2 regions of the Streptomyces sp. NPDC001617 genome follow, and region 1 is predicted to be linked to the other one. Evidence: predicted binding sites of a transcription regulator. Region 1 holds the regulator's gene; the other holds the start of a gene.
The links. Region 1 encodes HspR, which represses chaperone genes until heat shock. Its sites were predicted from a motif close to TTGAGNNNNNNNNNCTCAA; they were not measured.

Region 1 (16,034 bases):
GAGTGCGTACGGCAGGGCCGTGGTGAGTACGGCGAGCGTGGTGGTGTCCTGTTCGGCGCCTCGGGGCAGATGGTCGGTGACATGTTCGCTCAGCCAGTGCCAGGCCAGTTGATGCCAGGGGGTGGTCGGGCGTAGAACGGCGGCGTACGTCAGCGGGGGCTCGGTCCGTGCCATGGCTCGGACGACCGGGTGTTCCCTCAGCAGGCCGGCGGCCCGGACGACTTTGCGGACCGCGAGGCAGGGCGTCGGCGGCAGCTGTCCGGGTACCTCCCGGGCTTCATGCAGTACGTGTCGCAGCTCGTGCAGCGTGGCGTCCTTGAGCAGCGCCTGGGGGCCGGCCCAGTTCCGGTAGACGAACGTGCGGTTGGTGCCGGCCAGGCGGGCGATGTGCGTCACGCCGACGCGTCGCGGCCCGTGCTCGGCCAGTGCGGCGAGCGCTGCGCGATAGACGGTGACTGTCCTCATGCCGGTGAGCATGGCTCCGGGGCGGGGTGGGTGTCCCGGAAAAGTGTGACGGATTCCCTGAAAGTGTCACGGTTTTTCGGGGGAGGGGTCCTGGTGGGCGGGGTCGGGTGGTTGCGGGGTGACGAAGGAGCCGAGGCCCACCTCGGCTCGGACGAGCCCTTCCGCCTTGAGGTGTGCCAGCGCCTTCTGCGCGGTCGAGGCCGCGATGCCGAACTCGTTGGACAGTTCGACGACGGACGGCACGCGCGCGCCCACCGGGTACTCGCCACTGGCGATACGGGCTTCTACGGCGGCAGCAACCTGGCGCCAGACGGGCCGTGTGCGGTCAAGCTCGGGGCTCATGCGGTTGACGCTAGAACTCTGCGGTAGACCGCGCGACCGCAGTAGACTGCAGTAGACCGCGAAGAAAGACCCCCGCGACGGGTGGAGCCGTCCGGGGGCGCGGCCACCAGCTGGAACTGACTGGAGCTGATGACGTGACCGACCTTATCCACCGTCTCCTCGCCTGGACGGGCCTCCTGCTCATCCCGCGCCGAACCGAACACGCGCCGCAGCCCCCTGCACCACCTCTCGCGTTGTCGCCCCTCCCGACCCACCGCAGCCCATACGGCCTCCCCACCCCCCTCGACGGCACCGCCACCATCGCCGTACGCCCCTACCTCACCGCCCACGAACAACGTCAACGGCGTCGCGAACTCGCCCTGGCCACCCTGGGGTTGGACATGCCCGGCCCGTACTGGATCCACGGAGTGGAGGTCGCCTGATGGAGCCGGAATCCCCGCGCCTGCTGCCCTGGCTCGGGCCCGAGGGCAAGCCCTGCTACCTGATCACCGATGACCACGGCGGCCTTGTCTCCCGCCTCGCCGACGCCACCGAATCCATCCAACTCGGCATGGGGACGGAACTCCTCGCTCACGCCCGAGACCTGCTCCCCGACGCGCCACCCGGTGAACTCCGTTTCCTCGCCGAGCGTTTGGCCGAGGCACTCCGGGACGTCCTCCGCGTCGCCGAGAGCCGCGGCCTGAGGCTGACCCACCTGAACTGAAACGCCGACGCCCCCACGTCCACGCAGGGCATGGGGGCGCCGCAATGGCCGTAGAACCTACTTCACCGGCTCCGGCTCCGGTGCGCTCTCCGTCTTCTCCTCGCCGGCGGGATCCACCGGCGTCCTCACGGAGTCGAGGAGCAGCTGGGCGACGTCGACGACCTGGATGGACTCCTTGGGCTTGACGCCCGCGGCGGAGCCGCTTTCAGCCGCAGCCTTCTTGCCGTTGACCGAGTCCGTGAGCATGACGAGGCAGAACGGGCAGGCAGTGGAGACGATGTCCGGGTTGAGGGACAGGGCCTCGTCGACGCGCTCGTTGTTGATGCGCTTGCCGATCCGCTCCTCCATCCACATGCGCGCGCCGCCGGCGCCGCAGCAGAAGCCGCGCTCCTTGTGACGGTGCATCTCCTCGTTCCGGAGACCGGGGACGCTCGCGATGATCTCGCGCGGCGGGCTGTAGATCTTGTTGTGGCGGCCCAGGTAGCAGGGGTCGTGGTAGGTGATGATGCCCTCGACCGGGGTGACCGGGACCAGCTTGCCCTCGTCGACGAGGTGCTGGAGCAGCTGGGTGTGGTGGATGACCTCGTAGTCGCCGCCGAGCTGCGGGTACTCGTTGCCGATGGTGTTGAGGCAGTGGGGGCAGGTGGCGACGATCTTCTTGGCCGACTTCGGCTTGGCGGACTCGGGGACCACCTTGCCGTCGTCGTCGAGCTCCTCGCCGAACGCCATGTTCAGCGCCATGACGTTCTCCATGCCGAGCTCCTGGAACAGGGGCTCGTTGCCGAGGCGGCGGGCGGAGTCACCGGTGCACTTCTCGTCGCCGCCCATGATCGCGAACTTGACGCCCGCGATGTGGAGGAGTTCGGCGAAGGCCTTGGTGGTCTTCTTGGCGCGGTCTTCGAGGGAGCCGGCGCAGCCGACCCAGTACAGGTACTCGACCTCGGTGAGGTCCTCGATGTCCTGGCCGACGACCGGGACCTCGAACTCGACCTCCTTGAGCCACTCCAGGCGCTGCTTCTTGGCCAGGCCCCAGGGGTTGCCCTTCTTCTCCAGGTTCTTGAGCATCGTGCCCGCCTCGGACGGGAACGCGGACTCGATCATCACCTGGTAGCGGCGCATGTCGACGATGTGGTCGACGTGCTCGATGTCCACCGGGCACTGCTCGACACAGGCGCCGCAGGTGGTGCAGGACCACAGGACGTCCGGGTCGATGACGCCGTTCTCCTCGACGGTGCCGATGAGCGGGCGCTCGGCCTCGGCCAGAGCCGCGGCGGGCACACCGGCCAGCTGCTCCTCGGACGCCTTCTCCTCGCCCTCCATGGTCTTGCCGCCGCCGGCCAGCAGGTAGGGGGCCTTGGCGTGCGCGTGGTCGCGCAGCGACATGATCAGCAGCTTGGGGGAGAGGGGCTTGCCGGTGTTCCAGGCGGGGCACTGCGACTGGCAGCGGCCGCACTCGGTGCAGGTGGAGAAGTCCAGCAGGCCCTTCCAGGAGAACTGCTCGACCTGGGAGACGCCGAAGACGTCGTCGTCACCCGGGTCGGTGAAGTCGATCGGCTTGCCGCCCGATGTCATCGGCTGCAGCGCGCCGAGAGCCGTACCGCCGTCGGACTCGCGCTTGAACCAGATGTTCGGGAACGCGAGGAAGCGGTGCCAGGCCACACCCATGTTGGTGTTCAGCGAGACCACGATCATCCAGATGAACGAGGCGCTGATCTTGATCATGGCGACCAGGTAGACCAGGTTCTGCAGCGCGGAGACCGAGAGCCCCTTGAAGGCCAGGACCAGCGGGTACGACGCGAAGTACGAGGCGTCGTAGCCGTCCACGTGGTGGATCGCGCCCTCCAGGCCGCGCAGCACGTAGATCGCGAGGCCGATGGTGAGGATGACGTACTCGACGAAGTACGCCTGACCCGACTTGGAGCCGGCGAAGCGGGACTTGCGGCCGGGGCGCGAGGGCAGGTTCGACAGGCGGATCGCGATGAGTACGACGATGCCGAGCACCGTCATCACACCGATGAACTCGGTGTACATCTCCAGCGGCAGCCAGTCGCCGACGACCGGCAGCGTCCAGTCGGCCTGGAAGAGCTGACCGAAGGCCTGTGCCAGGGTCGGCGGCAGCGTCAGGAAGCCGATGGCCACGAACCAGTGGGCGAAGCCGACGATGCCCCAGCGGTTCATCCGGGTGTGCCCGAGGAACTCCTTCACCAGCGTCACACTGCGCTGGTAGGGGTTGCCGGTGCGGGTACCCGCGGGCACCGGCTGGCCCAGCTTGAAGTACCGGACGAACTGACCGATGGCGCGTGCGAGCAGGGCAACGCCGATCACGGTCAGGACCAGCGACACGATGATCGCGGCGAGTTGCATGGGGGGCTCCCTCGGGCCTGCGAGGTTATTACTAAGCGGTAACTTATGCAGTCCGTCTGAGACTACCCTTATCTTCCATCGCACTGTAGCCAGGCGTGCAGTGATCTGGATCGCTGAGGGTCGCCTTAAAGGTTCACGACGATCCGATCGTGTTATTCATAACAAATTGGTGCATTCGCGCCTAACTTAGATCCGTGCTCTACGGGATCGTCGCCGCCACCTCCGCCCTGCTCCTCGCCGCCCTGCTCAGTGCCCTCGGTCGGGTGGCTGCTCTGCGCCTGGGCGTCGTCGACCGGCGGCGCCAGCGGCCCCTGCCGCTCTTCGGGGGTGTGGCCGTCGTGCTCGCCACCTGTCTGGTCGCCGTCGCCGGGGACCGGGTGGGGGTCGCCCGGCTCGGTGGTGGGGTGGGTCGGCTGCTGGTCGCGGGGGCGGGTGTCGCCGCGCTGGGGCTCGTCGCCGACGTGCGGCGCGTCAAGGCGCGCGTGCTGGTCGCCGGTACGGCCGTGGCGGCGGCCTGTGTGGTGCCGTACGGGGAGACGGGGATCGGTGGCGGGCTGCTCGCCGTCGGGTGGGTCACCTTTGTCGCCCTCTCCTTTCGGGCGCTCGATCACGCCGACGCGCTGGCCGGGACCGCGGGGGTGCTCACCGCCTTCGGGGTCGGGGTCTGTGCCGCCGTCGAGGTGATGGACGGGCTCGCGGTGCTGCTGAGCGTGCTCGCCGCCGCGCTGACCGGGTTCCTCATGCACAACTGGCATCCCGCGCGCGTGGGGCTGGGTGCGTGCGGGTCGCTGTTCGCGGGGTTCGTGCTCGCCGCCTCCGCCGTGTTCACGCGGGCCGGGTACGGGCTCGCCTCCACTGCGGGCGTGCTGTTTGCGCTCACCGCCGTCGCCGCGGCCGACGTACTCCTCGTGGTCCTGTCGCGGCAGCTGGCCGGGAGGCCCTTGTTGCGGCGCGGGCCCGACCATCTCGCCCATCGGTTGCGGCGGTTGGGGCTGACCCCGCAGGGGGTCACCGTGGTGCTCGGGCTCGCGGTGTTCGCCGGGGTGCTCGTCGGGGTGCTCGTGGACATGGGGTGGGTCGCCGGGTCCGGGGTGCTCTGGGTCGGGGCGGGGGTCGTGGCCCTCGTCCTCGCACTCGTTCGGGTCCCTGGTTCTTCCCCTAGGGGGTCTGAATCATCGCAGGTCACAGGCCAGTTGCGTGTAAGGAACGGATAAGAGTTGAGTCCCCATGACTCAGGTCTGTTGACCCATTGCCGGGCGTCATGCACACTTGAGTCCGTTCCACTCAAGTCAGCTGGAGGAAATCACCATGGCACGTGCGGTCGGCATCGACCTGGGCACGACTAACTCCGTCGTCAGCGTTCTGGAGGGCGGCGAGCCCACCGTCATCACCAACGCCGAGGGTGCCAGGACCACGCCGTCCGTCGTCGCCTTCGCGAAGAACGGTGAGGTGCTGGTCGGCGAGGTCGCCAAGCGCCAGGCGGTCACGAACGTGGACCGGACCATCCGCTCCGTGAAGCGCCACATGGGCACGGACTGGAAGATCGAGCTCGACGGGAAGCAGTTCAACCCGCAGCAGATGAGCGCCTTCATCCTGCAGAAGCTGAAGCGCGACGCCGAGTCCTACCTGGGCGAGAAGGTGACCGACGCGGTCATCACCGTCCCGGCCTACTTCAACGACTCGGAGCGTCAGGCGACGAAGGAAGCCGGTGAGATCGCCGGTCTGAACGTCCTTCGTATCGTCAACGAGCCCACCGCGGCCGCGCTCGCGTACGGCCTCGACAAGGACGACCAGACGATCCTCGTCTTCGACCTCGGTGGCGGTACCTTCGACGTCTCGCTGCTGGAGATCGGCGACGGCGTCGTCGAGGTGAAGGCCACCAACGGCGACAACCACCTCGGTGGTGACGACTGGGACCAGCGCGTCGTCGACTACCTGGTGCAGCAGTTCCAGAGCGGTCACGGCGTGGACCTCGGCAAGGACAAGATGGCCCTCCAGCGCCTCCGTGAGGCTGCGGAGAAGGCGAAGATCGAGCTGTCGAGCTCCACCGAGACCTCGATCAACCTGCCCTACATCACGGCCTCCGCCGAGGGTCCGCTGCACCTGGACGAGAAGCTCACCCGGGCTCAGTTCCAGCAGCTGACGGCCGACCTGCTGGAGCGCTGCAAGACGCCGTTCCACAACGTCATCAAGGACGCCGGCATCTCGATCAACGAGATCGACCACGTCGTCCTGGTCGGTGGCTCCACCCGTATGCCCGCCGTCGCCGAGCTCGTCAAGGAGCTGACCGGCGGCAAGGAGGCCAACAAGGGTGTGAACCCGGACGAGGTCGTCGCCATCGGTGCCTCGCTCCAGGCCGGTGTCCTCAAGGGTGAGGTCAAGGACGTCCTGCTCCTCGACGTGACCCCGCTGTCCCTCGGTATCGAGACCAAGGGCGGCATCATGACCAAGCTCATCGAGCGGAACACGACGATCCCGACCAAGCGGTCCGAGATCTTCACCACCGCCGAGGACAACCAGCCGTCCGTGCAGATCCAGGTCTACCAGGGCGAGCGCGAGATCGCGGCGTACAACAAGAAGCTCGGTATGTTCGAGCTGACCGGTCTGCCGCCGGCGCCCCGTGGCGTCCCGCAGATCGAGGTGTCCTTCGACATCGACGCCAACGGCATCATGCACGTGACCGCCAAGGACCTGGGCACGGGCAAGGAGCAGAAGATGACCGTCACCGGCGGCTCCTCGCTGCCGAAGGACGAGGTCGACCGGATGCGCCAGGAGGCCGAGCAGTACGCGGAGGAGGACCACCGCCGCCGCGAGGCCGCCGAGACCCGCAACCAGGGCGAGCAGCTCGTCTACCAGACGGAGAAGTTCCTCAAGGACAACGAGGACAAGGTCCCCGGCGAGGTCAAGACCGAGGTCGAGGCCGCCGTCGAGGAGCTGAAGACCGCGCTCAAGGGCGAGGACACCGCCGAGATCCGCACCGCCACGGAGAAGGTCGCGGCCGTCTCCCAGAAGGTCGGCCAGGCCATGTACGCCGACGCCCAGGCCGCGCAGGCCGCCGGTGGCGCGTCCGCCGATGACGAGGCGCCCAAGGCCGACGACGACGTGGTCGACGCCGAGATCGTGGACGACGAGCGCAAGGACGGTGCCGCGTGACGGAGGAGACCCCGGGCTTCGAGGAGAAGCCCGACGTCCCCTCCGGCGCGACCCCCGACGACGCCGAGCCGAAGGCCGCTCCCTCCTCCAACGGGGAGGGGGCGGCCCCGGCCGGGGACGCAGCAGTACAGATCGCCGGTCTGACGGCCCAGCTGGACCAGGTGCGCAAGGCGCTCGACGAGCGCACGACGGACCTCCAGCGGCTCCAGGCCGAGTTCCAGAACTACCGCCGCCGCGTGGAGCGGGACCGGATCACGGTCAAGGAGATCGCCATCGCGAACCTCCTGACCGAACTCCTGCCCGTGCTCGACGACATCGGCCGCGCGCGGGAACACGGCGAGTTCGTCGGCGGATTCAAGTCCGTCGGGGAGTCGCTGGAGACCGTCGCGGCGAAGATGGGTCTGCAGCAGTTCGGCAAGGAGGGCGAGCCCTTCGACCCGACGATCCACGAGGCCCTGATGCACAGTTACGCGCCGGACGTCACCGAGACGACGTGCGTGGCGATTCTGCAGCCCGGGTATCGCATCGGCGAGCGCACCATCCGCCCCGCGCGGGTGGCCGTCGCCGAGCCCCAGCCGGGCGCGCAGACGGTCAAGGCCGAGGGGGCCGACGAGGCTCCGGCGGCCGGCGACGACAAGGACAACGGCCCTGAGGAGGGCTGAAGTCGTAGAGAGTGAGCGGAACACCGGAAAGGGGGAGCGTCGAGGATGAGCACCAAGGACTTCATCGAGAAGGACTACTACAAGGTCCTCGGCGTCCCCAAGGACGCCACCGAGGCCGAGATCAAGAAGGCGTACCGGAAGCTCGCCCGCGAGTTCCACCCGGACGCCAACAAGGGCAACGCCAAGGCGGAGGAGCGCTTCAAGGAGATCTCCGAGGCGAACGACATCCTCGGTGACCCCAAGAAGCGCAAGGAGTACGACGAGGCACGCGCCCTCTTCGGCAACGGCGGGTACCGCCCGGGGCCGGGCGGCGCGGGCGGCTCCTTCAACTTCGACCTGGGCGACCTCTTCGGAGGCGGCGCCCAGGGCGGCGGCGGGAGTTCCGGCGGCTTCGGCGGCGGACTCGGTGACGTCTTCGGGGGCCTGTTCAACCGCGGCAGCTCCGGTACGACCCGGGTGCAGCCCCGGCGCGGCCAGGACATCGACACCGAGGTCAGCCTCAACTTCACCGAGGCGATCGAGGGCGCGACGGTTCCGCTGCGCATGACCTCGCAGGCCCCGTGCAAGGCATGCTCCGGCACCGGCGACGCGAACGGCAACCCACGGGTGTGCCCGACGTGCGTCGGTACCGGCCAGGTCGCCCGGGGTTCGGGCGGCGGCTTCTCGCTCACCGACCCCTGCCCGGACTGCAAGGGCCGCGGCCTGATCGCGGAGAACCCCTGCGAGGTCTGTTCGGGCAGCGGTCGCGCCAAGTCGTCCCGCACCATGCAGGTCCGCATCCCTGCGGGTGTCTCCGACGGGCAGCGCATCCGCCTGCGCGGCAAGGGCGCACCCGGCGAACGGGGCGGTCCCGCGGGCGACCTGTACGTCACGGTCCATGTCTCCCCGCACCCGGTGTTCGGCCGCAAGGACGACAACCTCACGGTGACGGTCCCGGTGACCTTCGCGGAGGCGGCGCTCGGCGGCGAGGTCAGGGTCCCCACCCTGGGCGGACCGCCGGTCACCCTGAAGCTGCCGCCGGGCACGCCCAACGGCCGCACCATGCGTGCCCGGGGCAAGGGCGCGGTCCGCAAGGACGGCACCCGCGGCGACCTGCTGGTCACCGTCGAGGTGAGTGTCCCGAAGGACGTGACGGGGAAGGCTCGTGACGCACTGGAGGCGTATCGCGAGGCGACCGCGGGCGAGGACCCGCGGGCGGAGCTGTTCCAGGCCGCGAAGGGAGTATGAGAGAGATGGACGGCCGTCGACGCAACCCGTACGAACTGACCGAGGAAACCCCGGTCTACGTCATCTCGGTGGCGGCCCAGCTCTCCGGCCTGCACCCGCAGACCCTTCGCCAGTACGACCGCCTCGGCCTGGTCTCCCCGGACCGCACGGCCGGGCGGGGCCGCCGCTACTCGGCCCGGGACATCGAACTGCTCCGCACGGTGCAGGCGCTGTCCCAGGACGAGGGCATCAACCTGGCCGGCATCAAGCGCATCATCGAACTGGAGAACCAGGTCGCCGCGCTCCAGCAGCGTGTCGTCGAACTCCAGGCGGCCGTGGACGGCGCGGCGGCGGCGATGCAGCAGCGCGAGGCGGCGGTGCACGCGTCGTACCGCCGCGACCTGGTGCCGTACCAGGAGGTGCAGCAGACCAGCGCGCTGGTGGTGTGGCGGCCGAAGAAGGCCAAGGACTAGGCGCACAGGCGCAGATGAGGAAGGGGCGGGGAGGCCCAGCGGCCACCCCGCCCCTTTCGCGTCTGTGCCGCGGCGGTCGCGCGTCCGGCCGGTTTCAAGTCGGTCCTTCTGTAGGGCATTTGGTGGGACGGATCTTTGCATGCCATTGACCGTCGTGTGAGTGGCTGGGTTTGTTCGGTCATTCGGTCGAGCCGGGGGTGGGGCCCGGAGCTGGCCCGATCGTCGAACCACCGGGAATCGGGTTGGATATGCGGATCTTTTCCTTCCTCCTGCCGGGCGTCGAGTGGAGGGTCGGTAAAGGGCGTTTGGAGGGGGTTCCGCCATGTCTTCACATGGTCAGCTGAGCGTGGCGTTGCGCACTCGTTAAGTAGTTCCGCTTGACGCCCGGGGGCGGCTCCGCGTTGGCTTTCCAGTCACGTCCCGAATCAGTCGCGTCCGTCCCGAATGCATCAGAAGTGAGCAGGCCAGTGAGCAGCAGCCCCACGCGTCGTATCGCCATAACCGTGGCAGCGTCCACGATGACCCTGTCGCTGGCCGGCTGCGGCATGCTGAACGTGTCGGGGGACAGCAGCTCGGCGAGCCCGACGAAGGGCAACGACCTCACGGTGGGCGTGCTGATGCCGGACACCATCAACACCCGCTACACCAACTTCGACTACCCGATCATGAAGAAGAAGATCCTGGAGCTCACCCACAACCAGGGTCGCGTCGCGTACGCCAACGCCGGGTCGTCCGCCTCCAAGCAGACCAAGCAGATGCAGAAGATGATCGACGACAAGGTCGACATCATCGTGCTGGACGCCGTCGACTCGCACGCCATCGCCACCCAGGTGAAGAAGGCCAAGGACGCGGGCATCCCGGTCATCGCCTACGACCGGCTGGCCGAGGGCCCGATCGAGGCGTACGTCTCCTTCGACAACGAGCTGGTGGGCGAGGTGCAGGCGCGTACGCTCCTGGACGCCCTGGGGTCGAAGGCCGACACCTCCGACAAGGTCATCATGATCAACGGTTCGCCGACCGACCCGAACAGCAAGCAGTTCAAGGCCGGCGCGCTGTCCGAGCTCAACGGCAAGGTGACGATCGCCAAGTCGTACGACACCAAGGACTGGGACCCCAAGGTCGCCGAGCAGGAGACGGCCACGGCGGCCAATGCGCTCGGCAAGGACAACATCGCCGCGGTGTACTCCGCCAACGACGCGATGGCGGGCGGCATCGTCAAGGCCCTCAAGGCGGCCGGCGTGACCCAGATGCCGCCGATCACCGGCCAGGACGCGGACCTCGACGCGGTGCAGCGGATCCTCTCCGGCGAGCAGTACATGACCGTCTACAAGCCCTACCCGGACGAGGCCGAGGCCGCCGCCCAGATGGCCGTCTTCAGGGTGCAGGGCAAGAACATCCAGTTCGACGCCCTGACCCAGGACAGCGTGGACAGCCCCAGCAACAAGAACATCCCCGCGCAGCTCGTCACCGTGACCGCCCTGACGAAGAAGAACATCAAGGACACGGTGGTCGCGGACGGCATCTACAAGGTCTCGCAGATCTGCACCAGCGCGTACAAGTCGGAGTGCGCGACGGTCGGCCTGAAGTGACGAAGCGGGCCGGGCGCCGACACCCGGCCCTCTCCCGTCCGTTCACGCCACCCGCGTGAACTCCACCGACACCTCCGGCGACCCTCCGGGCACGCCCCGGTAGATGCCCTTGTGCGGGGTCACGTCGTCGTAGTCGCGGCCCCGGGCCACCACCACGTGGGACTCGTCGGCGCGGACGCGGTTGGTGGGGTCGTAGCCGCACCAGTCGCCCGCCCAGTACTCGATCCAGGCGTGGCTCTCCCCGGCCACGGGACGGTGGAGTTCGGCCTCGCGCTCCGGGTGGAGATAACCGGAGACATAGCGGGCCGGGAGGCCCACGCCCCGCAGCAGGGCGACGGTGAGGTGGGTGATGTCCTGGCAGACGCCGGCGCCCTGCTCCCAGGCCTCCGCGGGGGAGGTGTTCACACTGGTCGCGCCGGGGAGGTACGACACCCGGTCGGCGACCAGCGCCGAGACCGCGACCGCCGTCTCGTGCGGGTCGAGCCCGGCCGCCGCCTTCCGCGCCTTCTTGACCAGCTTCGGCGGGACCGTCGTACGGCCCGTGGGGGTGGCGAACTCCAACAGGCGGGAGCCCGCGATGCGTTCGGCCACCTCGGCCCAGCTCGGCGCGGCCGGCAGCGGCTCCGCCGGGGACGTCTCGACCAGGCTGGAGGCGGTGATGACGAGCTTGCCGTGCGGGTCCATCAGGTCGAAGCCGGTGACCTGGGTGCCCCAGTAGTCCCAGTACGACCAGGTGGGCGTCGTCGGATTGACGGTGACCCGGGCGTCCAGGGTCGTCTGGCCGGGCAGCGTCAGCGGCGTCATCCGGACCTCGTTGTGCGAGGAGGCCGCGGGCTGGGCGTAGGAGACCCGGGTGGTGTGCTTGATGCGGAGGCGACGAGCCATGTCAGGCTCCTTCCTGGGCCCACTCGACGGGCCCCTGGTACGGGAAGAACCGCTCCGCCACCCCGTCGGCGGACGCCATGCAGGCCTGCTGCAGATCCCGCAGCAGGACCGGCAGCTGGTCTTCGAGGGTGTGGGTGTCCAGGTATTCGAGCCGGGTGCGCATCCGGCCGATCGGGCGGCGCGCCGGGTCCTGGCGCGGGCGGCCCAGCGCTGTCAGGCATTCCTCCGCCGTGGTCAGGGCGTGCAGCGCCGAGCGCGGGAAGTCCCGGTCCAGGAGCAGGAATTCGGCCACCCGCGAGGTGTCCCCGAAGCCGCTGTACACGCGGGCGAACGCCTCGTCGGCGCCGGACGCGCTCAGCAGGGTCGGCCAGTCCGGCGCGTGCGCCGCGTCCAGCACCCGGACCGACAGCAGCCGTACGGTCATGTCGACCCGTTCCAGACTCCGCCCGAGCACCACGAACCGCCAGCTGTCGTCGCGGCTCATGGTGGAGTCGGCGAGACCGAAGAAGAGGGCTGCTCGGCGTCGTACCAGTTCCAGGTAGGCGTACGGACCCGTGCGGCGCGCCGCCAGCCGCTGGTCGGCCAGCGCGTGCCAGGTGGAGTTGAGGCACTCCCACATCTCGGAGGAGACGGCCTCACGGGCGCTGCGGGCGTTCAGCCGCGCCGCGCCCAGCGCCCCCTCGATCGACCCCGTCGAACGGGCGTCGAAGGCCAGCTGGTCCAGGACCTGCTGCATGTCGCAGGGGCCGTCACCGGCGTCCATGCCGAGGATCGCGTACAGCGACCGGCAGGCCGCGTCCTCGTCGCGCCAGGGGTCCTCCAGCATGCGGTGCAGATAGGCGTCGAGAATGCGCCCGGTGGCGTCGGCGCGCTCGACGTAACGGCCGGTCCAGGTCAGGGCCTCGGCGATGCGGGAGAGGATCACGTCGTTCACTGCTGCTGCGCCCCTTCCTGTACGACGGTGGGGGTGCCGTCGGGTCCGAGCTGACGAGGGGCGACGTCGAGGGGGTCGCCGGGGCCGAGCGGCTCGGGCGACTCGGCCGGGCCCTCCGCGAGCACCCAGGTGTCCTTGGAGCCGCCGCCCTGGCTGGAGTTGACGATCAGGTTGCCTTCCTGCAACGCCACGCGCGTCAGGCCGCCGGGGAGGACCCAGACATCGTTGCCGTCGTTCACGGCGAACGGACGCAGGTCGATGTGGCGTGGGGCCATGCGCTCGCCCGCGAGGGTGGGGGAGGTGGACAGGGCGACCGGGCGCTGGGCGATGAAGCCGCGCGGATCGGCGGTCACTGCTTTGCGAGTGCGTTCGAGGGTGGCCTTGTCGGACTTCGGGCCGATGACGATGCCCTGGCCGCCGGCGCCGTCGACGGGCTTGACGACCAGCTGGTCGATCTGGTCGAGAACCGCGTCCAACTGCCCTGGTTCATCAGGTCGGAAGGACTCCACGTTCGGCAGAATCGGTTCTTCGGAGAGGTAGTAGCGGATGAGGTCCGGTACGTAGGTGTAGAGCAGCTTGTCGTCGGCGATCCCGTTGCCCACCGCGTTCGCGAGTGTGACGTTCCCGGCCATCGCGGCGCCCATGATGCCGGGGCAGCCGATCACCGAGTCGGGGCGGAAGTGGAGCGGGTCGAGGAAGTCGTCGTCCAGGCGCCGGTATACGACATGGACGGGCACCTCGCCGCGGGTCGTGCGCATCCAGACGCGGTTGTTGCGGCAGACCAGGTCGTGCCCCTCGACCAGCTGCACACCCATCAGCCGGGCCAGCAGGGCGTGCTCGAAGTAGGCGGCGTTGCTGGGGCCGGGGGTGAGGACGACGACCCGGGGATCCTGCGCGCCACCCGGGGCGGCGGCGCGCAGGGCGGCCAGCAGCCGCTGGGCGTATCCGTCGACCGGCAGGACGTGCTGCTCGGCGAAGAGCGAGGGGAAGATGCGCGTCATCGCGCGCCGGTTCTCGATGACGTACGAGACGCCGCTGGGCACCCGCACGTTGTCCTCGAGCACCCGGAAGTCCCCGGCCTCGTCCCGCACCAGGTCGATTCCGGCCACATGGATGCGTACCCCGCCCGGTGGCTCGACCCCGTGCGCGGCGCGGTGGAAGTGCGGGGAGTTGAGCAGCAGCCGCCAGGGCACCACGCCGTCCTCGAAGGCACAGCAGGGGCCGTAGGCGTCCGCGAGGTAGGCCTCCAGGGCCCTGACCCGCTGGCTCACCCCGCGTTGTATGAGATCCCACTCCAGGGCGTCGAGGATCCTCGGCACGAGATCCAGTGGCCAGGGCCGCTCCTCGCCCGCGAAGGCGTAGGTCACGCCCCGGTCCGTGAAGGCACGGGCCATCTGGTCCGCCCGGAACCGGAGTTCGCTCGGCTCGATCGGCTGAAGTGCAGCCAGCACCGGCTCATAGGCGGTCCTGACCTCACCTGGCCGCTCAAACATCTCGTCCCACGCGTCGGCCAACGCGTATGCGTCAAATATGTCCGCCATGAGGGGACGTTAGAGGCGCCGCGTAACAAACCGATCACCGCGGTATTTCCGGGAGCTTGCGCGGAAGGTCGTCTTCCGTCGTCGGGGGGCCGCGCGCGCCACCGTCAGCTTGTTGCAAGTCGACGGACGGGGGCCTGGAGAAACCCGGGCACAACGGTTGTTTACGGCGGTCTTGACGGAGAGAGCCGTGTTGCGGAGCCGGTTGTGTCCGCGCATAGTTGCGCTGCGGAAAGCGCGAGCGAACCGAAGCGAACCGTAGGGGCACGCCTGTACAAGAGGCTCGAACCGGGGGTGGGATGGGCGATGGCCGGGCACGGGACGGAGGAGCATCCTCACGGTGCCGACCGACTGTGCGAGGCCGGGGATCGCGTGTATTCCCGGGCCGTACGGCGGGGCCGCGTGGCGCGCCGGGACGCCGACCAGGTGCCCTGTCTGCTCGAACTCGCTCTGCTGCATCCGGACCCCGACGACATGGACTGGCTGGTCCCGACCTCTCCGCAGGAGGTCATGACCCGGCTGCTGCGCGGGGTGTACGACGAGGTCAGCTCAAGTCAGCGCCGGGTGGGGTCCGCGGTGGCGGCCTTCGAGTGGTACGCGGGCCTCGGGCCCTCGACACCCCAGACGGGCGCCGCGGAGGGCAGCGCGATCCGCGTGCTCGACGGGCTGTCCCGGATTCAGGCCGCGATGGACGAGGCGACGGAGGCCTGCACGACCGAGGTCATCACCGTCCAGCCCGGCGGCATCCGCCCCGAGCACGAACTGACCGAGGGCCTGCACCGGGCGCTCGCCCTGCGCGGGCGGGGTGTCAGGATGCGCGACCTGTACACCCACGTGGCCCGGCACGGCCAGGGGCTGCTCAACTACCTTGAGCTGATGGGCGGTTCGGTCGAGGCCCGCAGCCTGGACGAGGTGATCGAGCGGCTGATCCTCTTCGACCGCACGGTGGCCTTCATCCCCGCGAACGCGGACCGCACCCTCGCCCTGGAGCTGCGCCACCCCGCCCTGGTCGACTACCTGGGCACGGTCTTCGACCGCCTCTGGCGCCTGGCCATCCCCCTCACCGCCCCCCTCCCCGACACCGGCATCGAGGGCATCTCCCACCGCGAGCAGTCCATCGCCGCGCTCCTCGCGGAGGGCCACCAGGACGCGGTGATCGCGGAGCGGCTCGGCATCAGCGTCCGCACCTGCCGCGCCCACATCGCCCGCCTCTCCGAGACCCTGGGCGCCGCCAGCCGCACCCAACTGGGCGTCCGCATCGCCCAGGTGGGCCTCGACGGCCCCCGTCACCCCGCCGACGCGACGCCCGTCACTCTGCCCGGTCAAGAATCCCCGACCGCCCGATGAGATAGCCGAGCTGCGCCCGGCTCTCACTGCCGAGCGTCGCCGCGAGCTTGGCGGTGGGGGCACCTCCCGCGCGAGCGAATTCGAGCGTGGGGGAGGACGCGGGCGGTGCGGATGTTCATGCCGAGCCGCTCCGCGATGACGGCGTCGGTGTGGCCCTCGACGAGGAGGGCGGCGATGGCGTGCTGGCGGGGGGTGATGCCGTCCAGGGAGGCGGGTTGGGCGGCCTGCGGGTGCATGGGGGTGGCCAGGCACCAGAGGCGGTCGAAGGTGGTGGCGAAGTAGTCGATCAGGGCCGGGTGACGTACTTCGAGGGCGAGGGTGCGGTCCTTGTTGGCGGGGATGAAGGCCACGGTGCGGTCGATCACGACGAGGC
Region 2 (16,034 bases), on a different contig from region 1:
GACGGCAATCCCGTCCTGCCGTCGTGGTTCCTCATCGAGGCGGCGCGGGACATGCCCCGGCTGGTGGAGGCGCGGCGGTGAGCAGCCGTACCAAGGGCAAGGGGGACAAGAAGCGGGACCTCGCGGCGGAGGCCTTCGCCGAGGGGATGCGGCTGGTGAAGGCCAACCCGGCGCTGGCGGCAGTGGAGTTCGGCGTCTGCCGCAACGAGGAGTGCAGACTCGCGCCCCGCGACGGACTCGTGGTCGTCGACTCCGACGGCGACCTGCATGTCCACCCGACCAGCATCGCCGACCCCGCCGCCTGGGCCTGGGCCATCGCCCACGCCGTCCTCCACCTCGGCTTCGGACACGTCCCCGCGGTGAAGGGCCCACAACCGCGCGAACAGCCCGACCGCCACGACGTCGCCGCGCGCTGCGTCGTGGTCAACCGCTTCCTCCTCAACTTCGCCATGGGCGAGACCCCGGAACTGCTCCCCGCCTCCTACCCGGACGGCGACGAGGAGCAACTCGCCGCGCGCTGGCGGCGGGACGGGCTCCCACGCGCGTACGAGCGTTGCGGTACGGCCGGTGACGCACCCGACCAGCTGCTCGTGCCGTGGGCCGGCTGGATGCAGCCCCCGGACCACCAGCTGGCGTTCGCCACCGCGCTGACCCGGACCGTGTCGGCGGCGATGGACATGGCGGGCGGCCGCCGCGACTCCCTCAGCGGGGACGTCGCCCCGCAGCGCCCCTGGGAGAAGGCCCTGAGCTGGTTCATCTCCTCCTACCCGCTGCTCGGCGGCATCGCGGCCGGCATCAAACTCGTCGCCGACGCCGAACTCGCCCGCGCGCACGGCATCTCCGTGGCAGCGGTGAACCCGGAGGCCGGCGAGACCTACATCAATCCGCTGCGCCGATTCGACGACGAGGAGTGGCGGTTCATCCTCGCCCACGAGATGCTCCACGCCGCCCTGCGCCACGGCGACCGCTGCGGCACCCGCGACCACTACCTCTTCAACATCGCCTGCGACTACGTCATCAACGGCTGGCTGTGCGAGATGCAGGTCGGCACCATGCCGGAGGGCCTGCTGTACGACCCCGCACTCGCCGGCCTCTCCGCCGAGGAGGTCTACGACCGCATCGCCGGCGACCTGCGCCGCATGCGCCGCCTGGCCACGCTGCGCGGCAAGGGCGTCGGCGACGTGCTCGGTGCCCCGCTGGGCCCGCCCGGCGACCACGTCGACCTCGACGAGTTCTACCGGCGCGGCCTGTCCCAGGGCCTGGATCTGCACCAGCAGCAGGAGCGCGGCCACCTCCCGGCCGGCCTGGTCCAGGAGATCCGCACGCTCAGCCACCCGCCCCTGCCCTGGGACGCCCGACTCGCCCGCTGGTTCGACGAGTTCGTGCCCCGCCCGGAGCCCGTACGGACGTACGCCCGCCCTTCCCGCCGCCAGTCCTCCACCCCCGACATCCCGCGCGCGGGCCGCTACTTCCCGCCCGAGGAGATCGCCCGCTGCACCTTCGGCGTCATCCTGGACACCTCCGGCTCCATGAACGTCACCCTGCTCGGCAAGGCACTGGGTGCGATCGCCTCGTACGCCGAGGCCCGCGACGTCCCCGCCGCCCGGGTCGTCTTCTGCGACGCGGCCCCGCACGACGCGGGCTATCTGCCGGTCACGGAGATCGCCGGCCGGGTACGGGTCCACGGCCGTGGCGGCACGGTCCTCCAGCCCGGGATCGACCTCCTGCACCGGGCGGACGACTTCCCGCCGGGCGCGCCGCTCCTCGTGATCACGGACGGCTGGTGCGACGTGCTGCGGGTGCGCCGCGAGCACGCGTATCTGATCCCCCAGGGGGCACGGCTCCCGTTCACCGCGCGTGGGCCGGTCTTCCGGGTGCAGTGAGCCGGAATGTGATCGGATGGGGTCCCAAGGAACACCCAGGATTCGGAAGGATTCACCGTGGCAACCACGCGCTCCGCACACACCGTCTGGGAAGGCAACCTGATCGAGGGCAGCGGTGTCGTCAACTTCGACTCCTCCGGTGCCATCGAGGCGCAGCCGGTCACGTGGGCCTCGCGCTCCCAGGACGCCAATGGCAAGACCAGCCCCGAGGAGCTGATCGCCGCCGCGCACTCCAGCTGCTTCTCCATGGCGCTGTCGCACGCCCTGAACGGCGCCGGCACCCCGCCCACCAAGCTCGTGACCTCGGCCGACGTGAGCTTCCAGCCGGGGGAGGGCATCACGGGTATCCACCTCACCGTCGAGGGCACGGTCCCCGGGATCGACAACGAGGCGTTCGCCGCCGCGGCGGAGGACGCCAAGAAGAACTGCCCGGTCAGCCAGGCCCTGACCGGCACGACGATCACCCTGTCGGCCAAGCTGGCCTGAATCCCACGGCTGCACGCCCCTCGGGTGCCGCGCCACCGCGCTCGGGTGCGCGGCACCCGCGTTTCCGGGTACATGGCATTGACAACAGCGCACTCAAGTTTTGTGCTGGAGACTGAGAAGTGCCCTGGCGGAAGGGGACGGAGATGGCACGTGCGGTCGGGATCGATCTCGGGACCACGAACTCGGTGGTGGCCGTGCTGGAGGGCGGCGAAGCCACTGTCGTCGCCAATGCGGAGGGGGCCAGGACCACACCGTCGGTCGTGGCCTTCGCCAAGAACGGGGAGGTGCTGGTCGGCGAGGTCGCCAAGCGGCAGGCCGTGACCAACGTGGAGCGGACGGCCCGCTCGGTGAAGCGGTACATGGGGGACGCCGCCTGGCGCTTCCCGGAACAGGGCTCCATCGACGGGACCCGCTACCGGGCGCAGGAGCTGTCCGCCCGGGTACTGCAGAAGCTCAAGCGGGACGCCGAGGCCTACCTGGGCGAGGACGTCACGGACGCGGTGATCACCGTACCGGCCTATTTCGACGACTCCCAGCGGCAGGCGACCAAGGAGGCCGGCGAGATCGCGGGGCTGAAGGTTCTGCGGATCATCAACGAGCCGACCGCCGCGGCGCTCGCGTACGGCCTGGACCGGGGCGAGGAGCAGACCGTGCTGGTCTTCGACCTCGGCGGTGGCACCTTCGACGTGTCGCTCCTCGAGATCGGCGACGGCGTCATCGAGGTCAAGGCGACCAACGGCGACACGCATCTCGGCGGCGACGACTGGGACCAGCGGATCGTCGAGTTCCTGGTGAAGAAGTTCCAGGGGCAGTACGGCATCGACCTCGGCAAGGACAAGATGGCGCTGCAGCGGCTGCGCGAGGGTGCCGAGAAGGCCAAGATCGAGCTGTCGAGCTCGTCGGAGACGACGATCAACCTTCCCTACATCACCGCCTCCGCCGAGGGGCCGCTGCACCTCGACGAGAAGATGTCCCGCGCCCAGTTCCAGGAGCTCACCGCGGATCTCCTCGACCGTTGCAAGACCCCCTTCCACCAGGCGGTCAAGGACGCGGGCATCAAGCTCTCGGCGGTCGACCACGTCATCCTCGTCGGCGGCTCGACCCGGATGCCGGCCGTCACCGACCTGGTCAAGGAGCTCACCGGCAAGGATCCGCACAAGGGCGTCAACCCGGACGAGGTCGTGGCCCTCGGCGCGGCGCTCCAGGCGGGTGTCATCCGCGGCGACGTCAAGGACGTGCTGCTCCTCGACGTCACCCCGCTGTCCCTCGGCATCGAGACCAAGGGCGGCATCATGACCAAGCTCATCGAGCGCAACACCACGATCCCGACCCGACGTTCGGAGATCTTCACGACGGCCACGGACAACCAGCCCTCGGTCGGCATCCAGGTTTATCAGGGTGAGCGTGAGATCGCCGCGTACAACAAGAAGTTGGGCGTCTTCGACCTGACCGGGCTGCCGCCTGCCCCGCGTGGAGTGCCGCAGATCGAGGTGGCCTTCGACATCGATGCGAACGGGATCATGCACGTGTCCGCGAAGGACCTGGCGACCGGCCGCGAGCAGAAGATGACGGTGACGGGTGGCTCCGCCCTTCCCAAGGACGACATCGACCGCATGATGCGGGAGGCCGAGCAGTACGCCGAGGAGGACCACAAGCGGCGGGAGGCCGCCGAGACCCGTAACCAGGCCGAGCAACTCGTCTACCAGACCGAGAAGTTCATCCGGGACAACGAGGATCGGATCCCGGCCGACACCAAGTCCGAGGTGCAGGAGGCGGCCACGGAACTGAAGGGGTTGCTGGAGCGGAACGCCGAGACGAACGAACTCCGCACCGGCGTCGAGAAATTGGCCACCGTCAGCCAGAAGATGGGCCAGGCGATGTACGCACAGGCCGACCAGACCCCGACGGACAGTGGCACCGGCGCCGAACAGCACACCTCACCGCAGGACGAGGAGGGAGTGGTCGACGCGGAGATCGTCGACGACGAGCGGGATGCGAAGGGCGGTGCCGCCTAGACCCCGCCGGACCGGCGCTGAACATGTGGACCAGGCGGGTGACGGGACCACTCACGGTCGTTCACCGTGTCGCCCGGAACACGGGGGCGTGCGTGCGGCGGCGGTGGACCAGGAGCAGGATGCCCGCGACCGCCGGCACACCCGCCTCCGTACCGCCGTGGAGCGAGAAGAGGTGGTACGTGTGCTCGCTCACCCCGACCTCGTCGGTCCAGGACATCGTTCAGCCGGCAGGGTCGCGCACACGGCGTCCAGCACGGACGCGTACGGGGTGCCGAAGTCGGTGAGCCGGGACCGGAGTTGCTCCAGGCCGGCCCGGTTTTCCGTGAGGAGGTCCGTGTCGCCGGTGCGGGCCGCGAACTCCAGGACCGCGGGCAGGAAGTCGGGCAGCTCCTCGCCGGTGAACTCCAGCCCGGCGGCGCGGTAGACCTCCTTGAAGCGGGCCGGCGACATACCGCGCCGCCGGGTGTCGCCGTCCTGCCACTTGCCGAGGTGGAGGCTGTGGCGGTTCTCGAAGTCGAAGACCTGGACGTAGTGCGCGGCCAGTTCCTGGGGTGGGGTCACGGCCGCGTGGTCCACGAACTCCCGTAGCTGCGGGGCGGCTTCACGCAGGAGCGGGAGTCGTGCGCGGAAGTCGTCGTCGGGGTACGTCAGGCAGAGCGCCGCCGCCTGGTACAGCACTGCGTCCGAGGGCATCAGACCTCCTTCGCTTCGGACGACGGATCGTTACCTGGCGATCGCCGGCAGCCGGTACATCGCCTCGATCTCGTCCTGTGCAGGTCGGGGGCCGGTGTACCGGTACGGAAGAACCTGCCGGCGCGCGGCAGTGCCGCTCCCGGTTCGGTGGGCGGTATCCGCGTGTCCGTCACGTGCGTCGCTCCCTTGCTCACCCTGTGCTTCGACGCTAGGGGTGAGCAGGGGACCGCACCTGCTCAAGCGCCCGTACGGGTGTACGGGCGATGCGTCAGACCTTGCGGGCGACTCCCGCGTACACCGGGACGACGCCCTCGGCCTGGGCCTCGACGTCCACCGGCTCGGGGCGCCAGCCGTAGACCGGGATCACGCCGGGGCCGAGCAGTTCCAGGCCCTCGAAGAAGCGGTAGAACTCCGGGAGCGTGCGCGGGTGGAACGGCGTCCCGCTGCGGGCGAAGAGCTCCTTGGCCTTGGCCACGCCCTCGGGGGCGAGATCCGGGGTGACCTGGGAAAGGATCAGGCAGCTGCCCGGGGCGAGTTCGTCGACGTAGCGCTTGAGCAGGCCGTACACGTCGTCCTCCTCGTCGCCCAGGTAGTGGGTGAGCGCGACGAGGGACAGCGCGATCGGCTGCGAGAAGTCCAGGGACTCGCCGGCCAGGCGCAGGATGGTGTCGGGGTCGCGGACGTCGGCGTGAATGTAGTCCGTGCTGCCCTCGGGGGTGCTCTTCAGCAGCGCCTCCGCGTGCCGCAGCACGATCGGGTCGTTGTCCGCGTACACCACCCTGGACTCCGGGGCCGCCTGCTGTGCCACCTGGTGGAGGTTGGGCTCGGTGGGGATGCCGGTGCCGATGTCCAGGAACTGGCGGATGCAGGCCTCGGCGGCGGCGCGGACGGCCCGGTGCATGAACCGGCGGTTGGCGCGCGCCCCGCGCACGACCGTGCCGTCGGCGGCCAGGATCCGGCGGGCCAGCTCCTCGTCCACCGGGTAGTTGTCCTTGCCGCCCAGCCACCAGTCGTAGACCCGGGCGGAGTGCGGCCGGCTGGTGTCGATCTGCGGTGCGGCGTCGGATCCGGTCATGCGCTGTCTTCTCCTCGGATGCGAAAGGTGCTGTGCGTGACGGGTGCGAGGTGCGGGGTCAGAAGTCCTCGCGGTACTTCCGCAGGATCTTCTTCGTGCGCTGCGCCGACGCGGCGCGCGCGGTCATGTGGTCGAGGACCTCCAGGTGCGCGGAGACCTCGGTGCGCGAGTCGAGGTAGAGGGCGCCGGTCAGGTACTCGGTGAAGACCATGTCGGGCAGTTCCGGCTCGCCGAAGCGGAAGAGCGTGAAGGGCGCGTACGTCCCCGGGTGCGGGCCGTCGCTGAACTCGGCGACCTGCACGGTGACCCCGTCGCGCTCGGCGAAGTCCAGGAGCTTGTCCAGCTGGTCCCGCATGACCTCGCCGCGGATGCTCACCGGGCGCTTCAGCACCGTCTCGTCCATGATCACCCAGAGGTGGGGCGGGTCCGGGCGGTCCAGGAGCTTCTGCCGGGCCATACGCAGGGAGACATGCCGCTCGATGGCGCCCGGTTCGGTCTGGCCAACCGTTCCTGCTTCCATCACGGCACGCGCGTAGTCCTCGGTCTGGAGCAGGCCGGGCACGAAGTGCGGCTCGTAGGAGCGGATGATGCCGGCGGCGCCCTCCAGGCTGACGTACAGGCTGAACCAGTCCGGCAGCACATCGTGGAACCGCTGCCACCAGCCCGGCTGGTTCGCCTCCTCGGCCAGCTGGACGAAGGCCTCCGTCTCGTCCTCGGCGACGCCGTAGGTCTCCAGCAGCACCTGGACGTACGGGATCTTCAGGGCGACCTCGGCCATCTCCATCCGCCGCACGGTCGCCGGGGCCACCCGCAGCACACGCGCGGCCTCCTCACGCTTGAACCCGGCCGCCTCCCGCAACTCCTGCAGGCGCTTGCCCAGCACCACTTGGCCCACGGTGGGCGCGGGACGCCGCTCACTCACGCCACCCTCCCCAAGGGCCTGCCCGGTGGATCAGTCTGCGCGAAGCAGTGTGTCATGTTCCGTTGTCAGTCTCACCGGGCCGGCGATGAGGCGCTTGCCACGCGGGCCGTTCGGGCGGTCATTACTCCGGGGGTCATCGACCGGGGGCGCGGTGCGCGGGATCGTGGTGGCAGCGGGTTCCGGGACGGCGCACTCCGGTCCGGGGCCCGCCTTCCTAGGGCATCAGCGACCGGAGGTACTTGACCGTGGCCGGGTCCGCCGGGAGCAGGGTCTCGATGGCCAGCTCGGCGACCGTCACGTCCATGGGGGTGTTGAAGGTGGAGATGGACGAGATGAAGGACAGGATGCGGTCCTCGTGCTCCAGCCGCATGGGGAGGGCGAAGTGGGGGACGGGGTCGGGCGGTTCGGGGGCCTGGTGGGTCTCCTGCACCGGGTAGGCCGCCACCTCCTCGTACAGCGCCCGCAGCGGCTCGGAGCGGTGCAGGGCGATCTGGCGTTCCATCTGGGCCAGCAGATGACCGCGCCACTCACGGAGGTTGCGGATGCGGGGCGCGAGACCCTCGGGGTGCAGGGTCAACCGCATGGCGTTGAGCGGGGGTTGGAGGAGCGACTCCGGGAGTCCGTCCAGCAGCATCAGCACGCCGCGGTTCGCCGCGACCACGTTGTACGTCGCGTCCACCACGAACGCCGGGTAGGGCTCGTAGCCCTGGATCAGCCGCTCCATGCCCTCCCGCAGGGCGTCCAGCGCAGGGTCGTCCAGCGGTGTCTCCGGGTAGTGCGGGGCGTAACCGGCCGCCAGCAGAAGGGAGTTGCGCTCCCGCACCGGCACCTCCAGGTGCTCGGCGAGCCTCAGCACCATCTCCTCGCTCGGCCGTGAACGGCCCGTCTCGATGAAGCTGATGTGCCGGGCCGAGGAGTCCGCCCGCAACGCCAACTCCAGCTGACTCACCCGCCGTTGCTCCCGCCAGGCCCGCAGCAGCGGGCCCACGCCCCGGTCGGCGGGAGCGGTCACGGAGGCGGCGGTTCCGGTCGCGGCAGTGGTCATACGTACGACCGTAGCCGAGGGACGCAGGGAATGACCTGGGCGTTGGAGCGGCCTCGGCTCACCCGCAGCCAAGCCCCTCCGTCCCACCAGGTGTCCCCGCCCCACCCCCGGGCACCCTTCTGACCAGGACCGCAGTCGCCCGGCTGTGGCAGGCTGGAGAAGGACCCGCAGCTCAGGAAGGAGCGAGGCCATGCCCGTGGAACCGCTGTCCCAGAAGGAGATCGAGGACCGGTTGGCCGAGCTGCCGGGCTGGTCGGTCGAGGAGGACCGGCTCACCCGTTCCTACCGGCTCGGCTCGCACTTCGCGGCGACCGCCATGGTCGTGCACATCGCCCAGGTCCAGGAGGAACTCGGCCACCACAGCGACCTCACCCTCGGTTACCACACCGTCACCCTGTCCGTGAACACGCACAGCGCCGACGGCAAGGTCACCGAGCTCGACTTCGGCCTCGCGACCAGGGTCGAGGAGCTCGCACAGGGACACGGGGCACACTGACGCGCGTGCTCGACTACGACAAGGAAGCCGACGCGTACGACGTGACACGCGGCGGCGAAGCGAGGGCCGAGGCCGCCGCCGACGCCGTACTGGGTCTGATCCCGGCCGGCGCCGGACGCCTCCTGGACGTCGGCTGTGGCACCGGCATCGTCACCCGGCGCCTCGCCGCCCCGCGCCCCGCCACCCGGGTGACCGGCGTCGACCTGACCTACGGCATGGCCCGTATGGCCGCCGCCCGTCTGCCCGGCGCGATCACCCTGGCCGACGGCCGGGCCCTGCCGTTCCCCGACGCGACCTTCGACGCCGTCACCAGCGTCTGGCTGCTGCACCTCCTCGACGACCCGGAGGACGTCCGCGCCGTCGTCGCCGAGTGCGCCCGGGTCCTCAAGCCGGGCGGTGTCTACGTCACCACCGTCGACAAGGCCGCCGCCCACGACGTCGGCAGCGACATCGACGCCGTCCTCGCCCCGCGCCCGCGCCGCCCGGCCCCCGACGCCGCCCCGCTCGTGGAGTCGTACGCCGCCGCGCACCGCCTGCATCCGGCGGGGCGGGCCACCTTCTCGGGCCGCGGTCAGGGGCGCAGCCCCCGCCGGACCGCGGCCGACCTGCGCCGCGGCTGGTTCACCATGCTGCCGCCCGGTGACCCGCTCACCGAACGGTTCGTCGTCCGGCTGGAGGCCCTGCCCGACCAGGAACGGCCGTGCCCCGACCCGGAGTTCAGCCTCCGCGCCTTCAGGAAGCCGACGGCCGGCTGAAGTCCATGGTCCAGTTGGTCAGCCAGCTGTCCACCTGGACGCCCCCGGCTGGTACGCGGACGCGGAGGAGGCGCCGTACCTCCCGGCGGTCGCGGACGCGGTGTGGAACGGCCGGGTGCTGCACGTCCTGTACCGTCGCTGGGCCGAGCCGACCGACGTGGAGCGCAGACTGGAGCCGTACGGGCTGGTGCTGAAGGCGGGGCGCTGGTACGTCGTCGCGGGACCCGGCCCCCGCACCTACCGCGTCGATCAGATCCTCGAACTCGCCCCCTCCGACGCAGAGTTCACCCGCCCGGACGACTTCGACCTGGCCGCGTACTGGACGGCCTACCAGCGTGACTTCCACGACCGGCTGTACCGCGGCGAGGCGGTGGTCCGGCTGGCGCCGGGTGTCACCCTGCCGCGGGCGGTCAAGTCCCGTACGGACGACGACGGTTGGGCCGTGGTCACGGTCCCCGTCGAGTCCGTCGAGCGCGCCCACGGCGAGTTCCTGCGGCTCGGCGCGGACGTCGAGGTGCTGGAACCCGTCGAACTCCGGAACCGGATCGCCCGCACGGTCGCCGAACTGGCCGAAAGATATGTCAAGTTGGCGTAAAGGCGGGGCAACGCGGTGGCAAGTGGCGGCGACTGGACGGGCGGAACCCGTCCGTCCTCTCTGGAGGTTCGTCCCGTGCAGCACCCGCACAAGCACCGCAGACGCCGCGCCCTCCTCTCGGCGGTGACCACGGCCGCCGCCCTGGTCGCCGCCGGACTCACCACGCTGACCACCACCGGCACGTCCCCCACGCTCGAACTGACTCGCGCGGGAGGGGCCCCCATGGCCGCCACCGCCCGGCAGGTGGAGCAGCTCGACCGGGGGCTGGTCAGCGTCCACACCGACAGCGGCAACCTGATCAGCTGGCGCTGGCTCGGCACCGACCCCGACAACGTCTCCTTCAACGTCTACCGGGCCGGTACGAAGGTCAACGCGGCCCCGATCACCGGCTCCACGAACTACTTCCACTCGGGTGCGCCCAACTCGGCCGACTACACGGTCCGCGCGCTCGTGAACGGCGTCGAGCAGGGCGACTCCGAGCACGCGATCCAGTTCCGCAGCGGCTACGAGGATGTGCCGATCAGCCCGCCGGCGGGCGGGACGACCCCCGACGGGGTCGCCTACACCTACGAGGCGAACGACGCGTCGGTCGGCGACCTGGACGGCGACGGCCGGCTCGACTTCGTGCTCAAGTGGCAGCCGACGAACGCCAAGGACAACTCCCAGTCCGGCTACACCGGCGACACGATCGTCGACGGCATCAAGCTCGACGGCACCCGCCTGTGGCGTATCGACCTGGGCCGCAACATCCGTTCCGGCGCGCACTACACGCAGTTCCAGGTGTACGACTACGACGGTGACGGCAAGGCCGAGGTCGCGATGAAGACGGCCGACGGTACGGTCGACGGGACGGGTACGGTGGTCGGCAGCTCGTCCGCCGACCACCGCAACTCCAGCGGGTACGTTCTCTCCGGCCCCGAGTACCTGACCATGTTCAACGGCCGGACCGGCAAGGCGATGCAGACGGTGGACTACGTCCCCGCACGCGGCACGGTCTCCTCCTGGGGAGACTCGTACGGCAACCGAGTGGACCGCTTCCTCGCCGGGACGGCGTACCTGGACGGCTCCCGCCCCTCCCTCATCATGGCCCGCGGCTACTACACCCGCACCGTCATCGCCGCCTGGGACTGGCGGAACGGCTCCTTCACCCGCCGCTGGACCTTCGACACCAACTCCTCGACCAACTCCGGCAAGGGGTACGACGGTCAGGGCAACCACCAGTTGTCCGTCGCGGACGTCGACGGGGACGGCAAGGACGAGATCGTGTACGGCTCGATGGCCGTCGACGACAACGGCAGCGGCCTGTGGACCACCAAGAACGGCCACGGCGACGCCCTGCACGTCGGCGACCTGGACCCGTCGCGCCCTGGCTTGGAGGAGTTCAAGGTCGACGAGGACGGCTCCAAGCCGGCGTCCTGGATGGCGGACGCGAAGACCGGTCAGATCCTGTGGTCCACGGCCGCGAACGGCGACAACGGCCGGGGCGTCTCCGGGGACATCTGGGCGGGCAGCGCGGGTGCGGAGTCGTGGTCCTCCCACGCCGACGGCGTACGCAACCCGCAGGGCACCGTCGTCGCGAGCCGCAAGCCCTCCAGCATCAACTTCCTGAACTGGTGGGACGGCGACACGGTCCGCGAACTCCTCGACGGCACCCATGTGGACAAATACGGCACGTCATCCGACACCCGCCTCCTGACCGCCTCGGGCGTCCACTCCAACAACAGCACCAAGGCGACCCCGTCCCTGTCCGGCGACATCCTGGGCGACTGGCGCGAGGAGGTGGTCTGGCCGACGACGGACAACACGGCCCTACGGATCTACTCGACGCCGTACGAGACCAGCACGAGGATCACCACCCTCCTCCACGACACCCAGTACCGCACGGCCCTGGCCTGGCAGAACACGGCCTACAACCAGCCCCCGCACCCCAGCTTCTTCATCGGCGACGGAATGGCCACGGCACCGCGGCCGACGGTGTACACGCCGTAGTCGTCGAAGAGGGCGCGTGCCGTCAAGGCCCGCGCCCTCGAATCGGTGCTCAGACCGCCGTACAGGTCTGGTCGCCCAGCTTGAACGACGTCGGTTTCGTGTTCGAGCCCGTCCAGGTTCCTGTGAAGCCGAAGCTCACGGACGAGCCCGTGGCCACGTTGGCGTTCCAGCTCAGGTTCTTTGCCGTGACCGTCGCGCCGGACTGGGTGTAGTCGGCGTTCCAGAGTTGGCTGATCTTCTGGCCGTTGCCGAAGGTCCAGCCAAGTGACCAGCCGGACCAGGGAGTTGAGCCGGTGTTGGTGAGCTGGACGTCCGCCTGGAAGCCGTCCGACCACTGGTTGGAGATCTTGTAGGTGACCGTGCAGGCACCTGTGGAGGGCGGTGTCGGGTCCGTGGATCCGCCGCCGTCACCGCCGCCGCTGTCGGACGTGTCGCCGTAGATGACGCCCCGGCCGTTCGTCGAGACGTAGACGCGGCCGTAGATCCGTGGGTCGCCGGTGATTGCTCCACCCGTCCAACCCCACTGGTGCGCATCGTCGTTGATACGGGTCCAGCTCGTGCCCTTGTCGGTGGAGCGGAAGATGCCGCGGACTCCGCCGATCTTCGCGCTGGTGTAGAGGGTCTGGTACGAGGCCCCCGTCGCCGCCTTGCCGAAGCCGATCGTGTCCGCCTGATCTACATTGGACAGCTTGGTGAAGCTCGCCCCGCCGTCCGTGGAGTGCCACAGGCCGTACGCACCGTCGGAGGCACCGCCCGCCAGCCACACGTCACCCTTCGTGCCGGGCAGCGCCTTGAAGCGCACGCTGTCGCCGCTCGGGAGCCCGGTCGCCGAGGATGCGGTGAAGGTCGCGCCGCCGTCCGAACTGACGTAGAACTTCCCGGACTTGAAGCCGTAGAAGGTCTTGGCGTCCACGCGGTCCGACTCCACGATCGCCCCGGACGGGATACCGCTCGACGCCGACCACGACGAGCCGAATCCCGTCGTGTACTGCACGCCCGTGCCCGCCGGGCTCCACACGAAGCGACTGCCGTCGGACGAGGACGCCACCGTCCCGCCGCCGCTCACCCCCGAAGGGTCCGTCCCCGCGAACCAGTTGGCGCCGTTGTCCGTCGAGAAGGCGATGTGCGGGCCCGAGTCGAGGTTGCCGACGCGGACGACCGTGTTGGGGTTCGTCTCCGCGAAGTCCAGGCTGGTCGTCGTCGTGAAGGTCGGTGAAGTGAACATCATCGACGGGACCTTGGTCAGATCCGTGTGCCGGAAGCCGCCGATGTCGCCCAGAGCGCTGAGCAGCGGGGCTCCGGACGGCGGGGACGCCAGGTCGTTGACCGCCGTCTCCTCCAGGCCCTGCACCATGGGCTTCACGGTGAACTGGCCCCCGCTGTCCCACTTGGTGAGGTCCTCGGTGCCGTAGAGCGTCGCCCCCGTCCCGTACATCATCCGGTCCGAGTGGAACGGGTCGATCTCCAGCGACTCCGTCATCCAGCCCAGTTTCGGGCTCTGTTCCGGCGGCGACGGGTTCGCGCCGAAGGTCAGCCAGGGGGATGACGAGACGTCCATCGTGTAGCGGTTCGAGCGGTTGGGATATGAGGTGTAGTCCCACGCCTTCGTCCATGTGCCGCCGCTGTCCGTGGAACGGAAGATCTGGGTGTCCGGCCACCAGGAGCTGTACGCCGTCGCCATCACCGTGCCCGGGTGCTGACGGTCGACGGTCAGGCCGGAGAAGCCGTAGTAGGTGTCGGCCTCCGCCACCGGGCTGATGTTCGTCCAGATGCCGGTCGCGGTGGCATACCGCCACAGCTGGCCCTTTCCGCCGTCGTACGGTCCCCCCTTGTCGCTGTAGGCGAGATAGAGATAGCCGTTCTTGGCGTCCAGCACGCCTTTGTGGGCCAGGTAGCCCGTCGGCTGCCCGGCGAGGCGCGTCCAGGTGGCGCCCGCGTCCGTCGACCGGTACACCGCGTTGTCCTTGTCGGCGACCCCGACGTAGATCGTCTTCGTCGCGCTGCCCGATGTACCCGTCGACTCGTCGAAGGTGACCCACACGATGCCCTGGTTGTCACTGGCGTACCCGGTCGTGTCGGTCGGGTCCTGCTGGTAGTTGCCGACATCGGGGAAGCCGGTCACCTGTGACCAGGTGACGCCGGAGTCCGTCGACCGCCACAGGCCTTTGCCGCTGGGCGCGCCCAGGTACAGCACGCTGTCCTTGTTCGGGTCGATGGCCAACCGCTCGCCCATGCCCCGGCCGGGCATGTTGCCGCCGAGCTTGAAGGGCAGGTCGGTCTTCTGCCAACTCGCGCCCCGGTCGGCCGACCTGAGCACGGCGCCGTTCCCCGGGTCCCAGCTGTTGGTGTACGTCCCTACAGCCGCGTACACCTTGTTCGGGTCGACGGAGTCGGAGGCCAGGCTCACCACGCCGGTGTGCCCCCAGTCGTCCCAGCCGACCGAGTCCGTCAGCGGCGTCCAGGTCTTCGACGACTCCTGCCAGCGGTAGGCGCCGCCGATGTCGGTCCGGGCGTAGACGAGGTTCTTCTCGCTGCGGTTGAAGACGATCCCGGGGACGAAGCCACCGCCGTCGATCCGGGCGTTCTTCCAGGTGTACGTGTCGGCGGCGAGCGTCACTTTCGCGCTGTGGTCGGCCGCCAGTGCGGGCGGGGTGCCGGCGAGCAGGCCGGCGGCGAGGGCCAGGACGGCCGTGAGGATGCGGGTTCTTCGCACGGGGGGTCCTTTCCGGGAGGGGAAGGGATGGGGGGATGCGAGGACTGAAGGAAGGCGAGGGGAAGCGCTTTCTATACGGTGCGCGAGTGGCCGGGCGACCCCCAGTGCGGGTGGGGGTCGCCCGGCGAGTACGCGGAGCCTTAGCGGGGACTTATTCGAGGAGCTCCGCGTACGAGCCCATGGCGAGGGCTATGTCCGCCTGGGCCCAGAACCGGTGGTACGTGAACGAGGGCGCCGCTCCACCCGCGAGGTAGCTCTCGATCTTCGACCAGGCCGGGTCGTTCTTGTAGAAGGACCGCAGAGAGGTGAACGTCGACGACGAGTTGATCGCGTCGCCGTTCGGCATCTTGCCGCTGAAGCCGCTCGGGACGTACACGCTGTCGTCGAAGCGGTTGTAGTCGGCGCGGGTCTCCGGGACGGCGATGCCCAGGCTGTCCTGGTAGTTGTTCCACATGCCGTCGAGGAGCGCCTTCGCCGTCGACTTGGCCGTCGCGTCACCGGACTTGGCGCCGTAGTACGTCAGGGTCTTGGCGTACGCGGCCGCCACCCCGACGTCGTTCGTGTAGTCGGCGACGGTGACGTGAAGTCCGCTGTTGGCGCCGGGACTCGACGCGTTCCAGGTGTCGGGCTGGCCCGACCACTGGAGGGTCGACGGGATCAGATAGGTGCCGTCCGGGTTGATCGTGGTCTTGGACAGCGCCCACTTGACCCACTTGTCGAGGACCGCCTTCGCGGTGGCGTTCCCCGTCTGCTGGTAGTACTCGGCGACCCGCTCCATCGACCATGCCTGGAAGCCGAACCACTGGTTGGACGGCGGGTCGTGGTAGACGGGCTCCCAGTCGTAGTACATGCCGTAGAAGGTCGACGTACCCGACGGGGGAGTCGCGTACCGCCCCTGCCAACTGTTGGTCGCACCGCCCGCGATGGCGCCCTCGGACGACTGCAGCCACTGGTAGAACTCCAGTTGCCGTTGCAGGGACTTGGACCAGTCGGAGGTGCCCGTGGCCGACTTCGGTTCGAGGTCGGCGTAGGAGCTCAACGCATAGGCGGCCAACGGGTTTTGATAACCGCCGTGCACATGACTCGAACCGATCCGCCACGCCCAGCCCGCGCTCGTGTCGTTCGCGCCGCCCCACGCGTAGTACCAGGAGAGCAGATAGTCCGAGGCGTCCTTGCCGGTGCCGGCCGGGCAGGTGGACGGCCCGACGCAGTTGCCGATCTTCTTGAAGTACTTGTCGTACATGGCGTACCGCAGATAGTCGCCCATCTTCGCCGCCTTGCCGACGGTGGCCGACACATCACTGCCCTTGCCCTGCTGCTTGGCCCACACGTCGGCCCAGTACGCGGCCTGCACCGCACGCGCGTCG

Region 2: a site for HspR is predicted at 2,448-2,466, ahead of dnaK (molecular chaperone DnaK). Genes of this name have one in related genera too.

What each region holds. Positions count from the first base shown of each region.
Region 1 covers NZ_JBSFHA010000054.1:24,371-40,404, forward strand. The annotation lists gene ACWC09_RS33220 (TetR/AcrR family transcriptional regulator) at 1-465, opposite strand, end outside; gene ACWC09_RS33225 (GntR family transcriptional regulator) at 532-807, opposite strand; gene ACWC09_RS33230 (hypothetical protein) at 942-1,229, shown strand; gene ACWC09_RS33235 (hypothetical protein) at 1,229-1,510, shown strand; gene ACWC09_RS33240 ((Fe-S)-binding protein) at 1,568-3,874, opposite strand; gene ACWC09_RS33245 (MraY family glycosyltransferase) at 4,069-5,088, shown strand; gene dnaK (molecular chaperone DnaK) at 5,183-7,027, shown strand; gene grpE (nucleotide exchange factor GrpE) at 7,024-7,689, shown strand; gene dnaJ (molecular chaperone DnaJ) at 7,735-8,916, shown strand; gene ACWC09_RS33265 (heat shock protein transcriptional repressor HspR) at 8,922-9,368, shown strand; gene ACWC09_RS33270 (sugar ABC transporter substrate-binding protein) at 9,887-10,957, shown strand; gene ACWC09_RS33275 (transglutaminase family protein) at 11,000-11,842, opposite strand; gene ACWC09_RS33280 (alpha-E domain-containing protein) at 11,844-12,776, opposite strand; gene ACWC09_RS33285 (circularly permuted type 2 ATP-grasp protein) at 12,773-14,317, opposite strand; gene ACWC09_RS33290 (LuxR C-terminal-related transcriptional regulator) at 14,621-15,661, shown strand; partial or broken gene ACWC09_RS33295 (helix-turn-helix transcriptional regulator) at 15,624-16,034, opposite strand, start outside.
Region 2 covers NZ_JBSFHA010000010.1:37,038-53,071, forward strand. The annotation lists gene ACWC09_RS10540 (ATP-binding protein) at 1-81, shown strand, start outside; gene ACWC09_RS10545 (vWA domain-containing protein) at 147-1,883, shown strand; gene ACWC09_RS10550 (OsmC family peroxiredoxin) at 1,941-2,369, shown strand; gene dnaK (molecular chaperone DnaK) at 2,513-4,384, shown strand; partial or broken gene ACWC09_RS10560 (respiratory nitrate reductase subunit gamma) at 4,452-4,598, opposite strand; gene narJ (nitrate reductase molybdenum cofactor assembly chaperone) at 4,574-5,077, opposite strand; gene ACWC09_RS10570 (SAM-dependent methyltransferase) at 5,346-6,152, opposite strand; gene ACWC09_RS10575 (helix-turn-helix domain-containing protein) at 6,211-7,074, opposite strand; gene ACWC09_RS10580 (helix-turn-helix domain-containing protein) at 7,289-8,119, opposite strand; gene ACWC09_RS10585 (4a-hydroxytetrahydrobiopterin dehydratase) at 8,310-8,615, shown strand; gene ACWC09_RS10590 (class I SAM-dependent methyltransferase) at 8,621-9,370, shown strand; partial or broken gene ACWC09_RS10595 (helix-turn-helix transcriptional regulator) at 9,402-9,965, shown strand; gene ACWC09_RS10600 (rhamnogalacturonan lyase) at 10,041-11,954, shown strand; gene ACWC09_RS10605 (cellulose binding domain-containing protein) at 12,004-14,667, opposite strand; gene ACWC09_RS10610 (glycoside hydrolase family 48 protein) at 14,819-16,034, opposite strand, start outside.